3 regions of the Arthrobacter sp. UCD-GKA genome follow, and region 2 is predicted to be linked to each of the others. Evidence: predicted binding sites of a transcription regulator. Region 2 holds the regulator's gene; each other region holds the start of a gene.
What was found. The regulator LexA, encoded in region 2, represses DNA repair genes until DNA is damaged. The targets are predictions, from matches to a motif close to TCGAACANNTGTTCGA.

Region 1: a site for LexA is predicted at 1,996-2,011, ahead of BLJ79_RS18895 (DUF222 domain-containing protein). Genes of this name have one in related genera too.
Region 3: a site for LexA is predicted at 2,035-2,050, ahead of BLJ79_RS13740 (DUF222 domain-containing protein). Genes of this name have one in related genera too.

What each region holds. Positions count from the first base shown of each region.
Region 1 is NZ_MOLR01000013.1:60,477-64,754, reverse strand. It holds gene BLJ79_RS18900 (ROK family protein) at 1-449, shown strand, start outside; gene BLJ79_RS18895 (DUF222 domain-containing protein) at 556-1,965, opposite strand; gene BLJ79_RS18890 (VIT1/CCC1 transporter family protein) at 2,594-3,697, opposite strand; gene BLJ79_RS23080 (hypothetical protein) at 3,939-4,211, opposite strand; SAM riboswitch class IV at 4,232-4,278, opposite strand, start outside.
Region 2 is NZ_MOLR01000009.1:56,734-61,011, reverse strand. It holds gene BLJ79_RS16270 (ATP-dependent DNA helicase) at 1-1,515, shown strand, start outside; gene lexA (transcriptional repressor LexA) at 1,608-2,327, opposite strand; gene BLJ79_RS16260 (LysM peptidoglycan-binding domain-containing protein) at 2,612-3,013, shown strand; gene BLJ79_RS16255 (histidinol-phosphate transaminase) at 3,131-4,252, shown strand.
Region 3 is NZ_MOLR01000007.1:141,044-145,321, forward strand. It holds gene BLJ79_RS13730 (FAD-binding oxidoreductase) at 1-1,165, shown strand, start outside; gene BLJ79_RS13735 (SDR family oxidoreductase) at 1,162-1,995, shown strand; gene BLJ79_RS13740 (DUF222 domain-containing protein) at 2,217-3,548, shown strand; gene BLJ79_RS13745 (2,3-butanediol dehydrogenase) at 4,037-4,278, shown strand, end outside.

The sequences.
Region 1 (4,278 bases), on a different contig from region 2:
CCTGCGGGAACCGTGGATGCTGGGAGCAGTATGCCTCGGGCAATGCGCTGGCCCGCGAGGGGCGCAGCCTGATGGCGGTGCACTCGCCGGTGGCCTTTGCGCTCCGCGAGGCCGCGCGCAACGACCCGCACCTGGTGACCGGTGAGCTTGTCACCGCCCTTGCCGCCGACGGGGACCCGGCCTGCCGCGAGTTGATCATCGAGGCCGGTCAATGGCTGGGACGTGGGTTGGCCAACCTGGCGGCGGTGTTGGACCCGGGAATCTTTGTCATTGGGGGCGGGCTGGGTGCTGCGGTGCCGTTGTTGGTGGAAACCGCCGAAGTCACCTACCGGGAGAACCTGAGTGGGCGCGGCTACCGGCCCTTTGCGGAAGTGGCTCGTGCAGAGCTGGGTGCCGACGCGGGAATGGTGGGTGCCGCAGACTTGGCCCGCAGGGCGCTCGCCGACTGATTCACCGTCTCCTGTGCCCCCCTGAGCGCATGGGTTTTGCCGGGGATGCGTGCTTGCATCCCCGGTGGTGAAATGGTGTGGGCTTCCCGCGCGTGGCGGCGGTCGGCTAAATTCGCTGGGGGGGTCGGGCCATGCCGGTGCCGGGACGCGGTGGCGGAGCCGTAGAGGTGTAGCTGTGGCCGCTGGGGGTGGTGATCTTGAAGGAATGGCGGCCCCGTCCGGGCAGCGGTTCCTCGTGCCAGCCGGGCGCCTCCTTGRATTGGTTGCATGTCCGGCAGCGACCCGAGGAATTAATCTCGGTGGTCTTGCCATTGCGGCGCACCTGCACGACGTGGTCTAGTTCCTGGATGCGGCCGTTGCAATGCGGGGTGCGGCACCGTTGGTCGCGGAGGGTGATGAAGCGCTTGAGGTTTCCTGCGAAACGGCGGGCCGCGGAATCCATCGCGACCAGCTTGCCGGTGTCCGGGGCGGCGTAGACGCGCCGGTACCAGGTGTCCAGCGGGTGCTCGGGATCGCCCGCCACCAGCGATCGGGCCTTGGCGGCGCTGATGTAACCGTGGCCCGGGATCAGCGCCGGTTCGTTGCTGTCACCGGCGAGGCTCTCTGGATCCATCATCACCAGTAGCTCCACCGGTCGTGAGCCGGTGGCCTTGGTGCCGGTCACCGCCTCGAAGACCGCGTCAGCCGCGACCTGGGCATTGGTGCGGTCGTCTCCGGCCTCCCGGGGACGCTCGGTCTCCCGGTGGATGACCTGCAAGATGGGAATGCCCTGGTCCAGCGGGAACTCGCCGACGATCCGCACGGAGTTTTCGTTCATCTGGTAGCCGCTGACGTACCGCTTCTCGGCGGCGTCGTCTTCATCCTGTTCGGCGGTGTCGGGTTCCAGGACGAGGGCCCAGTAGTTGACCAGCTCACGCAGCGTCGCAGTCCCGGCCTCGAAGCAGGTGTGGGTGTCCTCCCACAGCAGCTCGTCGATCATTCTCCGGGTTTCGATCTTGAGGTTCCGGGTGCCGCTGATGACCACGTGTGCCTGGTCCCAAGTCAAGATGCCTTGGCGCAGTCCCTGATGGCAGCGGTGAAGGTCTTCGGCGAGGATCCGGTAATCGTTGGTGCGTTTGGTTCCGCTCCACGGGGACAAGCGCATCGCCAGGGCAACGTCCCCGCCGGAGCCCCACGCGGGGTTCTTCTCCCTGACCCCGGCGCGCTGCCGGTCGGCGATGAGGGCGTCCTGGTAGGCGACACTGTGGTCGGCCTGCTTCGCCGTGGCGGCGCATTTCAAGGTTTCCAGGGCGCCAACCGCAGCCACCGCCTCATGGGTACCGGTCAGCACCGGGGCCTCGTTCACCGCGGCGGCCAGGGACAGGATCCCGGCGGTGCCGGTGCGGGCCAGGTGTTCGGCAACCAGTGCGTCCATGTCCGCCCCGTCGTCCAGCAGCGCTTCGTAGCCCAGATTCCTGCTGGCGCCACCGGTGGTGGTGCCGGCGGAAGGGAAGCCGCTCGATGACGTCGTTGCCATACCTCCATTGTAGAACTAGAGACCTACAATTGAAACAGCTGTTCAAGAAATTTAGAAAATGCGTCCTACTCACGATTCCTGTGGGATGAGATCGACGGATTTTTCGTCAGAATCGGTGTGCAACCTGAGTTGGGCTGCCGGGTACCAGTGGCTGTTCGCGTTGCTCCGGTCTTCACGGCAACTGCGCTTCATCTCCCGAATCAAATACTCAAACTGTGCCGGCATAACCGACCCCCAGTGAGGGGCCAGGTGGTTCTCGCATTCAACACGGGTCTCAACGTTTGTGCAGGTCCTGCTGACAACACCGAGGAGGCCGCGACAGGAGCCTCCCGGGAGGATGCACCGCATGCCCTTCCGGGGCCGCCCGCCATCCAGTTGGATGCCGTCACGCGCAATCCGACCATCCGGATGTCCACGAGGACAAGCCGGGACTTCACCAGCCATAGCCCAATTTTACGCCCGATCCCATCCCACTGGAATCGTAAGTCGGAAATATGTTCTAGTTCTAGTCATGGCCTGCTAGCCTACGCGGATCACTCCAACCTGCGGGCTGCAAAGAAACAGGGTGCCGCCAAATCCCTGATTCCGGGAGATGGCGGCACCCTGCCGTCGCTTTTCAAGTGGACCGCTAGGCCACGGACCCGCCGAAGAGCAAGCCGAGGGCATAGGTGATGCCCGCGGCGCCCAGGCCGATGGCCAGCTGGCGCAGTCCGCGCTTGGTCGGGGAGGCGCCGGAGAGCAGACCGACCACCCCGCCGGTGAGCAACAGGGCGATGCCCACCAGCACGGCGGAGAGCAGAATGGCAGGGGTGCCGCCCATGCCGAAGATGAACGGCAGGATCGGGATCACCGCACCGGAGGCGAAGAAGCAGAAGGACGAGGAGGCCGCGCCCATGGCCGAACCGATTTCCTCGTGTTCTTGGGCCTCGGCGATGTCGGCCAGCTCCGGCTGCAGCGACAGCGAGGGGTTGCAGTCGCAGGAGTAGATGCCCATGCGTTCGGCGGCGCGGTGGGCCGCATCCTCGTCGCTCATGCCGCGGGCCTTGTAGACCAGCACCAGTTCGTTGGCGTCCAGATCCAGGTCCGGGGCGGCGGCCAGGGTCACCTGTGTGGGCTTGGATGCGGAGAGCAGTTCGCGCTGGGATCGCACCGAGACGTACTCGCCGGCGGCCATCGACAAGGCGCCGGCCAACAGGCCGGCAATGCCGGAGAAGAGCACCATCGAGGTGGCAACCCCGGTGGCACCGATGCCCATGACCAGGGCGAGGTTGGAGACCAGGCCGTCGTTGGCGCCGAAGACCGCGGCGCGGAAGTTGCCCGAGAGCTGGTTGCGGCCCCGGGTGGCCAGGCCGCGCACGACCTCTTCGTGGACCAGCTCGTCGGCGGCCATCTGGCGGCTGGCGTCGGTGTCCCCGGCGTAGGGGGAGTTGCCCTCGGCGCGCTGGGCCAGGGCCAGGACGAAGACGGAGCCGAAGTGCCGGGCCAGGAAGCGGAGCATGGTGCGGCGGATCGAGGGGCTCATGGCCTTGCCGGCATGCTCGCCCAGCAGTGCCCGCCAGTGTTCCTCGTGGCGGGTTTCGGCCTCGGCCAGTCCCAGCAGGACCGCGCGTTCCTCGCCGTGGCGCTTGTTGGCCAGTTCGCGGTAGACCGCGCCCTCGGCGACTTCGTCGGCCAGGTACTTGCGCCATCGTCTGATTTGGGCTGGGGTGGGGGTCGGCGCTTGCGGCGTCATGCTCTCATCCTCGTGTGGGCGTTCACGGCCTCGGGAGGCCATGCGATGGGGAGGCCCAGCGGGATTGTTTCTGGGGTGCGTTGGACCTCGGGCCACCAGTGTGTGGACCGAAGGTCTCGTTCGCCCGGACCCGGCGTTGCCGCCTCTGGCCCTGGGTGGATTGCCGGGTTACAACGTTGTAACCAGTATGTCGACGCACCGCTGTCCCGCCGTTGCCGGCGGGGCTGGGAACTACTCCCCTTCAACCCACGAGTGTAGCGTTCGGAAGGGTCCGAGAGAATTCGCTGAGGCTAAAAATTCTGGCCCCACCAGCGCTGTTTCCCGCTTCCGGCACCCGCACCGTGAGCGTTGAGGAGGCCTCTTCCCACCTCGGCGGTGCCACGGCGTTGGTCAGGGCCGCAGCCAGGGCGGCGGGGTCCGCGACGTGGAAGCTGCGCCAGGAACCGCGCAGCCGCAACTGAAGCACCGCGCGGTGCACATCAAGCAGGGGCAGGACGGGGATGGAAGGTGCCATGGCGGTACGGGACGGCCTTTCACTAGCTCTTGCCGGGGCCAAGTGGACCGCGGCCGCTTCTTCATCC
Region 2 (4,278 bases):
TGGGCCGAGCAGACCGACACCGGGGACCGCGACGACCTGGCCCCGGGCGTCAGCGACAAGGCCTGGCGACAGGTCTCGGTCAGCGCGATGGACTGCCTGGGATCCCAAAAATGCCCCATGGCCTCCGAATGCTTCAGCGAACTGGCCCGCGCCCGCGCGGCCACCGCGGATGTCGTGATCACCAACCACGCGATGCTGGCCGTCTCGGCGTTCGAGGGACTGGCCGTGCTGCCGGACTTCGACACCGTCATCATCGACGAGGCCCACGAGCTGCAGGACCGCGTGACCTCCTCGGTGACCCGGCCCCTGTCGGTGGCCATGGTCCAGACCGCTGCCTCGGCGGCGCGCAAGCACTGCTCGGTGAGCGTGGATTCGCTGAACCAGGGGGCCAAGGCGCTGCAGCGCGCCCTGGAGGGCGTCCCCACCGGGCTGATGGCCCGCGGATTGAACGAGGACCAGCAGGCGGCGATCAACCAGATCGCCGAGGCCGCACGCGTGGTCCTGTCCGATTCAAAGCCCGAGGCCAACGCCCCCGCCGACGGCGGGCGCCAGATGGCCCGCTCGCAGGTCATGTACCTGGTGGAGCAGTGCAGCAAGATGCTTGAAATGACTGAGGAGCGCGAGGTCATCTGGGCCTCGCGTCCCGGGCACTTCAGCCCGGGGGAGGGCTACGTCCAACCCGACGAGTCAAGCCAGCCGACCCTGAACGTCGCCCCGCTCTCGGTCGCGGGCAAGCTGCGCGAGGGGCTCTTCGACGGGCGCACGGTGATCCTCACCAGTGCAACCCTGGCCATCGGGGCGGCCTTCGAGCCCGTGGCGGGCACCCTGGGCCTCGTGGGCGAGGGGGCGCCGACCTGGAACGGCGTGGACGTGGGAAGCCCCTTCGACTATCCCAAGCAAGGCATCCTGTACGTCGCCAAGCACCTGCCCAAGCCCGGGCGCCAGATGTCCCAGGAAACCCTGTCCGAGATCGAGGACCTGATCAAGGCCTCCGGCGGTGGGGCGCTGGCGCTGTTCACCTCGCGCCGTGCCGCGGAAGAAGCGGCGGAGATCCTGCGGGCACGCCTGGACATCCCGATCCTGTGTCAGGGCGAGTCCAGCATGAAGGCCCTGGTGGACCAGTTTTCCGCCGAACCCGACACCTGCCTCTTTGGCACGATGACGCTCTGGCAGGGCGTGGATGTGCCGGGCAACGCCTGCCGGCTGGTCATCATCGACAAGATCCCGTTCCCGCGGCCCGACGACCCGCTGTCCTCGGCCCGCAGCCGCGACGTGGCCAAGCACGGCGGCAACGGCTTCATGGCCGTGGCCGCGAGCCACGCCGCGGTGCGGCTCGCGCAGGGCGCCGGTCGACTGATCCGTTCGGTCAACGACAAGGGCGTGGTGGCCGTGCTGGATTCGCGCCTGGCCACCGAGCGCTACGGCACGTTCCTGCGTGCCTCGCTGCCGCCCCTGTGGGCCACGCCCGACAAGGCGACGGTGATTTCCGCACTCGAGCGCCTGAGCGAAGGCTAGGACGTCCTGTCCCGTGGGTTCACGGGAAACACGTGAGGACCGGTCATTTGACCGGTCCTCACGTGTTTGCGGGGGATGAATGTTGGTGCGGCCTAGACCGAACGCATGACCGATACGACCTTGCCCATGACGGTTGCGGCGTCACCGAGGATGGGTTCGTAGCGGGAGTTCTGCGGCAGCAGCCAGGTGTGCCCGTCACGCTGCCGGAAGGTCTTCACCGTGGCTTCGTCCTCGAGCAGTGCCGCGACGATGTCGCCGTTGTTTGCGGTCTGCTGGCGTCGCACGACCACCCAGTCGCCGTCGCAAATGGCGGCGTCGATCATCGAGTCTCCGCTGACCTTCAGCATGAAGAGCTCGCCGTGTCCCACCAGTTGGCGCGGCAGGGCGAAGACGTCCTCGACCGCCTGGTCGGCCAGGATAGGTCCGCCGGCGGCAATGCGCCCCACCAGGGGAACCATGGCGGTGTCCGCGGAGGTGGTCAGCTCCGAGACGCTCATCCCGTTGGCTGCCCTCAGATCCGACTGGCCCTCCACCACTTCGAGCTTGCTCTCGCTCTTGAGCTGCAGGGGAAGCAGGATCTCCATGGCCCGCGGACGGCGCGGGTCGCGGCGGATGTAGCCGAGCTTCTCGAGCTGGCTCAGCTGGTGGGTCACGCTTGAGAGGCTGGCCAATCCCACGGCGTCCCCGATTTCCCGCATCGATGGCGGGTAGCCATTGGTGCTCACGGAGCGCTGGATGGTCTCAAGAACCTTCTTCTGACGGATGGTCAGGCTCTTCGCGTCGCGTCGAGGGGTTCGTTGTTCGGTCGTCATTGTCAATGCCTCATCCCGATCGTCGCCGGTTGCCCGCGCGTGCCGCAAATTGTCGGTGGGAACTGATGTAGTCAATACATCGCTCCACTACCCCCATCTTAGTAGACAAAGACACTACTTTCAAAGATTTGTTCGAACAGATCTGGACACGTGTCGTCCAAAGGTGCTAGAAATAAGATGCGCACTACGAACACACGTTCGAAAGATGCGTTCGAATAACCGTCATCTGTTCGAATGGGCCACCGGGTCCGTACGGCAAATGAATACAGAGGAAAGGCAACGACATGGCAAACACTGCTTTCTCGGCCCCGCTCCACCTTGTAACGTCCGACTACACCCCGGCACCGCAATCCGCACTGGCCTCGCGGCCCGAGCTGGCGCCACTGCGGCTCACTCGCCGCGGAAAATTCGTGCTGATTGCACTGCCCATCTTCCTGGTCAGCGCGGCGGTGCTCATGCTCCTGGGCCTGTTCCAGTCCCCGGCCAATGCCTCGGTCGACACCCCGCTGGGCGTCGAAGCGGTCACCGTCACCGTCATCGAGGGCGACACGTTGTGGGGGATCGCCAGGGAGTTCGCCCCGCAGCTCGAGCCCCGCGAAGCCGTTCGGCAGATCGGCGACCTGAACAACCTCAACAGCTCCGTGCTGCATCCCGGGGCGGAAATTTTCGTCCCCACCGGAAGCTAGGGCCAGAGCCCTCCGGGCGCGCCGCTCGATGCCGCGCCCCACCATTGCTAACCGTTTATTACCCCTGGCACCGGTGAAGATTCCAAGGTCACCGCGCCGCCGCCGTAGACTTGAGCCGTGAATGAACGGCTAAATCGCCTGGCAAATCTGCCCCTGCGAGAGAATCTTCAAGGTCTTGAACCTTACGGCGCACCCCAAATCGACGTACCCATCCAGTTGAACGTCAACGAAAACACCCATCCGCTTCCCCCGGAAGTGCATCGCGCCATCGTCGAAGAAGTCTCAGCAGCAGCCATGGGACTGAACCGCTACCCGGACCGCGAGTTCACCGAATTGCGCGAACGTCTCGCCGCCTACCTGGGCCACGGCCTGGAAGCCGACAACGTTTGGGCAGCCAACGGCTCCAACGAGGTTCTCCAACAGGTCATGCAGGCCTTCGGCGGACCCGGGCGCACGGTGATGGGTTTCCCTCCCACCTACTCGATGTACCCGTTGCTGGCCTCCGGGACCGACACCGCCTACCTGGCCGGTGTCCGCTCGGCGGACTACGGGCTCTCGGCCATCGACGCCGCGGCACAGGTCCGTGAGGCGGCGCCGAACATTATCTTGCTCTGCTCGCCGAACAACCCGACCGGCACCGCGCTGGGCCTGGATGTCGTCGAAGCGGTCTACGAAGCCGGCGCGGCAAGCAACGCCATCGTGATCGTTGACGAGGCGTACGCGGAATTCGCCCACAACGGAACCCCGTCGGCGCTGTCCCTGCTGCCGGGACGCGAGCGGCTCATCGTTTCACGGACCATGTCCAAGGCGTTCGCCCTGGCCGGCGCCCGCCTGGGCTACCTGGCCGCGGCTCCGGAAGTCACCGACGCGATCCGCCTGGTCCGCCTGCCGTACCACCTTTCGGCAGTCACCCAGGCCACCGCCAATGCCGCGCTGAAGCACGTCGATGCCCTGCTGGCCAACGTTGAGGACATCAAGATCCAGCGTGACAGGATCGTCAACGAGCTCACCCGCATGGGCCTGCACCCTGCCTCCAGCGACTCCAACTTCGTGTTCTTCGGCGGGATCAAGGACACCAAGGCCATCTGGAACGGGCTGCTTGAGGCCGGGGTCATCATCCGCGACGTCGGGATTCCGGGCCACCTGCGGGTCACCGCGGGCACCGAAGCGGAAACCACCGCGTTCCTTGTCCGCCTCGAGGAACTGCTCGATCAGGGTCCTCACACGCTCTCACGCTAAACTTGGGGCAGGCGGCAATGGTGCCG
Region 3 (4,278 bases), on a different contig from region 2:
CTCGCGCACCGCCACCTTCGAGGCCGGGATCCGCGGACCGGCCATCGAGGCGGACCTGGAGCCGCTGGGGTTCACCCTCGGCCACTTCCCGCAAAGCCACCAGGAGGCAACCCTCGGCGGCTATGTCGCCACGCGCTCCGCCGGCCAGGCCTCCACCGGGTACGGCCGCTCCGACGACCTGGTCAAGGCCGTCCATCTCGAGACGCCCGCCGGCCCGATGGACGTCGGCTCGACGGCACCGGGGACAGCCGCCGGGCCCAGGCTCCTGGACCTCGTCGTGGGATCCGAGGGCACCCTGGGCGTCATCACCTCCGCCACGGTGCTCATCCACCCGCTGCCCGAATCCAGGAGCCACGGCGCCTGGTCCTTCGAATCCTTCGACGCCGGGGCCGCAGCCCTGCGGCGGCTGCGCCACGAGGGCGTCCGCGGGGACATGCCCCACGTGTGCAGGCTCAGCGACACCGACCAGACTGCGGCCACGTTCAAGCTCGGCGGCCCCAAGACCGCCGCCATGTCCAGGTACCTCGGGCTGCGCGGCCAGCACGCACCCGCGCTCGCCCTGTTCGTCTGGGAGGGTTCCAAGCGCGAAACCGCCGCCCGCAAGCGGCGCAGCGCACGGATCCTGCGCGCCGCCGGGGGGATTTACGTCGGACCCCTACCGGCCCGGGCCTGGGAGCGCGGGCGCTTTTCCGGGCCCTACCTGCGCGACGAGCTGCTGACCCGCGGCGTGCTGGTCGAGACCCTGGAAACCGCCGCCACCTGGACCAGGCTCGAGGCCACCTACGCCGCGGTGCGCGGCGCCATCCTCGACGCCCTGGCGGAAGGCGGGGGAACCGGGTACGTGCAGGCCCACATCTCCCACGTCTACCCGGACGGCGCCTCGCTCTACTTCACGTTCCTGGCCGGGCTGGAGGAGGACGGGCCGGCGCAAAACGCCCGCGTGAAAAAAGCCGCCTCCCAGGCCATCGTCGCGGCCGGGGCCACCATCACCCACCACCACGCGGTGGGCATCGACCACGCACCGTACCTCGAGGCGGAAATCGGCGCCCTGGGCATCGCGGTGCTGGCCGGCATCAAGGAAACCCTTGACCCTTCGGGCATCATGAACCCCGGAAAACTCATCCCCGCACCCCAGAACGCGACAACAACCCAGGAGAAGCCATGAACCCCGTCATCGACACACTGGCCGGATCGACCGTGCTCATCACCGGGGCGGCCATGGGCATGGGCAAGATGTATGCCCAGCTCGCCGTCCGCGACCATGCCAGCCACGTGATCCTCTGGGACATCAACGCGGCGGAGCTCGAGCGCACGGCCGCCGAGCTGCGCGCCGGCGGCAGCCAGATCCACACCATGGTGGTGGACGTGTCCCGGCTCGAATCCATCGAGGAAGCCGCCGAGGCGGTGCGCTCCGGCGTCGGGGCCCCGGACATCCTGATCAACAACGCCGGCATCGTGCGCGGCAAGTACTTCTGGGAACACGACCAGCGCTCCGACATCGCCGCGACCATGAACATCAACACCCTCGCGCTGATGCACATCACCCGCGAATTCCTGCCCGAAATGATCTCCCGCGGTCGAACCTCGCGGATCGTGAACGTGGCCTCTGCCGCCGGGCTGCTGGCCAACCCGAAGATGAGCGTCTACTCCTCCTCCAAGTGGGCGGTGATCGGCTGGAGCGATTCGCTGCGCCTGGAACTGGTGCAGGCCGGGCACCGGCACATCAAGGTGACCACCTTCTGTCCCTCCTACATCAAGACCGGCATGTTCGCCGGCGCCCGCGGGCCGCTGCTGACCCCGCTGCTGGAGCCGGGCCCGGTGACCGAGAGGGTCTGGCGGGCCATGAAGGACGGTCAGCCGATGCTGATGATGCCCTGGACCGTGAAGCTGAGCACTGCGCTGCGCGGGGTGCTGCCGATTGCCGCCTGGGACGTCGTCGCAGGGCGCGTGTTCGGGGTGTACAAGTCCATGGAGCACTTCACCGGGCGCAAATAGCATCCAGCTCGGGGAGAATGGAGACCTGCCGGTAGTGAGTAGAATATTTATACGAAAAATGTGAAACAACTATTTTCTACTTCGGGTAATCGTTCTATACTGGTTATATGGCCAGTAAGTCATCGGGCGGTACTCTTTCAGCCGGAAACACCAGAGATGGTTCCGGCACTGGACTGGGGTATGCGGACCTCAAGGCCCAAGGCGTCGACTTGGATGCGGTGGTGGCTGACTATGTTGCCAGCAACGGCGCCGCCGGAATCAGGTGCGTGGCTTCCGGCCTGAACCGCATGGACATCCCTGCAGACCACTTCGACACCGTGGAAAACATCGCCGCGATGGAGGCCGCGAAGAGCGCGATCTTCGCGCAACAGGCCGACCACGCCGTGGCCTACGAAGATTCCCTGTCGGCCGCCCGGAAAAGGCGTAACCTCCGCGAAAAAAACCCGGGTTGGGGAGCCTCCAAGGAAGTCGCGCTGGCCATGCGCATCTCGCCAAAGGGCGGGACCCAATTCATGAACAGCTCCAGGATGATGGGGGCGGACCTGCCCTTGACCCGACKGGGACTGCGTGACGGCAAGGTGACTTGGGCGCAGGCCCAGATCGTGATCAGTGGAACCCGGAACCTGGAACTCGCCAACCGGCAACTGGTCGACAGGTTGCTCTGGGAAGAAACGCACAACTGCTTCGAGCAGGGAACGGCAAAGCTGGCTGACATCGTTGCCTACTGGGCGAAGATCCTGGAGCCCAAGACCGAGGAGGATCTCGAGGCGAAAGCCTGGAAAAACCGCTGCATCGGTGGTTACCAGATCAACGCCCACGAGGTCATGATCAGCGGGACACTGCCGTTATCCCTGGGGATTGCCGTTCTCCAAGTGCTTGCCGGAGAAGCGGAAAAGGCCCAGAGGGAACCCGGGGAAGAACGAAGTGCCGGGCAGATCCAGGCCGACGCCTTCTACGAGCTCATGACCGGGCTCAAGGTCGCCGGAGGCGTCCCACTTGAAATTCTGCTGGTGATGGACACCGCCGTTTTGACCGGGGAGAGCAACGAGCCCGTGCTGATACCGGGCTACGGATTTATCAGCGCGAACCGAGCCAGGAAAATGGTTGCGGCAGGTCCCGAGGACGAACTGGCGATCTGGGTCAGGGGCCTGTTCATTGAAAGCCGGACCGGGCAGCTGGTGGCAATGGAATCCAGGGCGCGGCGCTTTGGCGGAAACCTGAAGAAGCTCATCAAGGTGCGTGACCAATATTGCCGCACCCCCTATTGCAACGGAAAGATCCGCGACATCGACCATGTGGTGCAGGTCCGGAAGAACGGGAAAACCACCGAGGACAATTCCTCGGGTCGCTGCTTCAGTTGCAACCAGACCAAGGAAGCACCTGACTGGGACGAACATCCGACTCCAGGGGATCGGCACAGCTTCAACATCACCACACCCAGCAGCCACACCTATATTTCGAAAGCACCGCCCCTTCCGGGCATGAAAACCGGGCTGCATCGAAGCAACATATCCGAGGATGGCCTTCCCGGCACGGGGCCGCCGGGCGGCTGATGGACCCGCGAAAAGATCCATCCAATTCAAGACCAGCAGGACACCACCAAACCCCGCAGGGGGAGCTTGGTCGTGTCCTGCTGTAGTTTGGGGAAAACCGGCAGGTTCTTCAGGCGATGGAGGAAAACGAGGAAGGCTGCCGGGGCAGGCAGGGAGCCAGCGGACGAATCAACTACCAATACAACAACCACTATCAAACGACTCCCGGCAGCGATGCGCATGCAGTCGTAGCGATCATGACCATCAACTATTCGAGTCACTAGCGCTCTCGTGCACTCCCTTGACGCCGGACTCCACCGCAATGTTTGGCCTGCATCGATCTTCCTCCCTGCCGTCCATCGAAAGTTCCTCGCTTCGATCTAGCCACCGGCCGCGGCACGGCGGTAGCGTCGAGAACGAACGGATTCCATGCACGGACAAACCATTTTGCCCTCCGGTATCCGTACGGGCGCGTGCCCCGCGTCCGGTCGTTCGAGAAAGGATTCGCCGTGAAAGCTGCACGCTTCTACGCACAAAAAGACATCCGCATCGAAGAGATCCCCGAGCCCGAGCTCCGCCCCGGTGCGGTGGCCATCGACGTCGCATGGTGCGGCATCTGCGGCACCGACCTGCACGAGTACCTCGAGGGCCCCATCTTCATCCCCTCCCCGGGCCACCCGCACCCGCTGTCCCACGAGGAAGCCCCGGTGACCCTGGGGCACGAATTCTCCGGAACCATCACCGCGCTGGG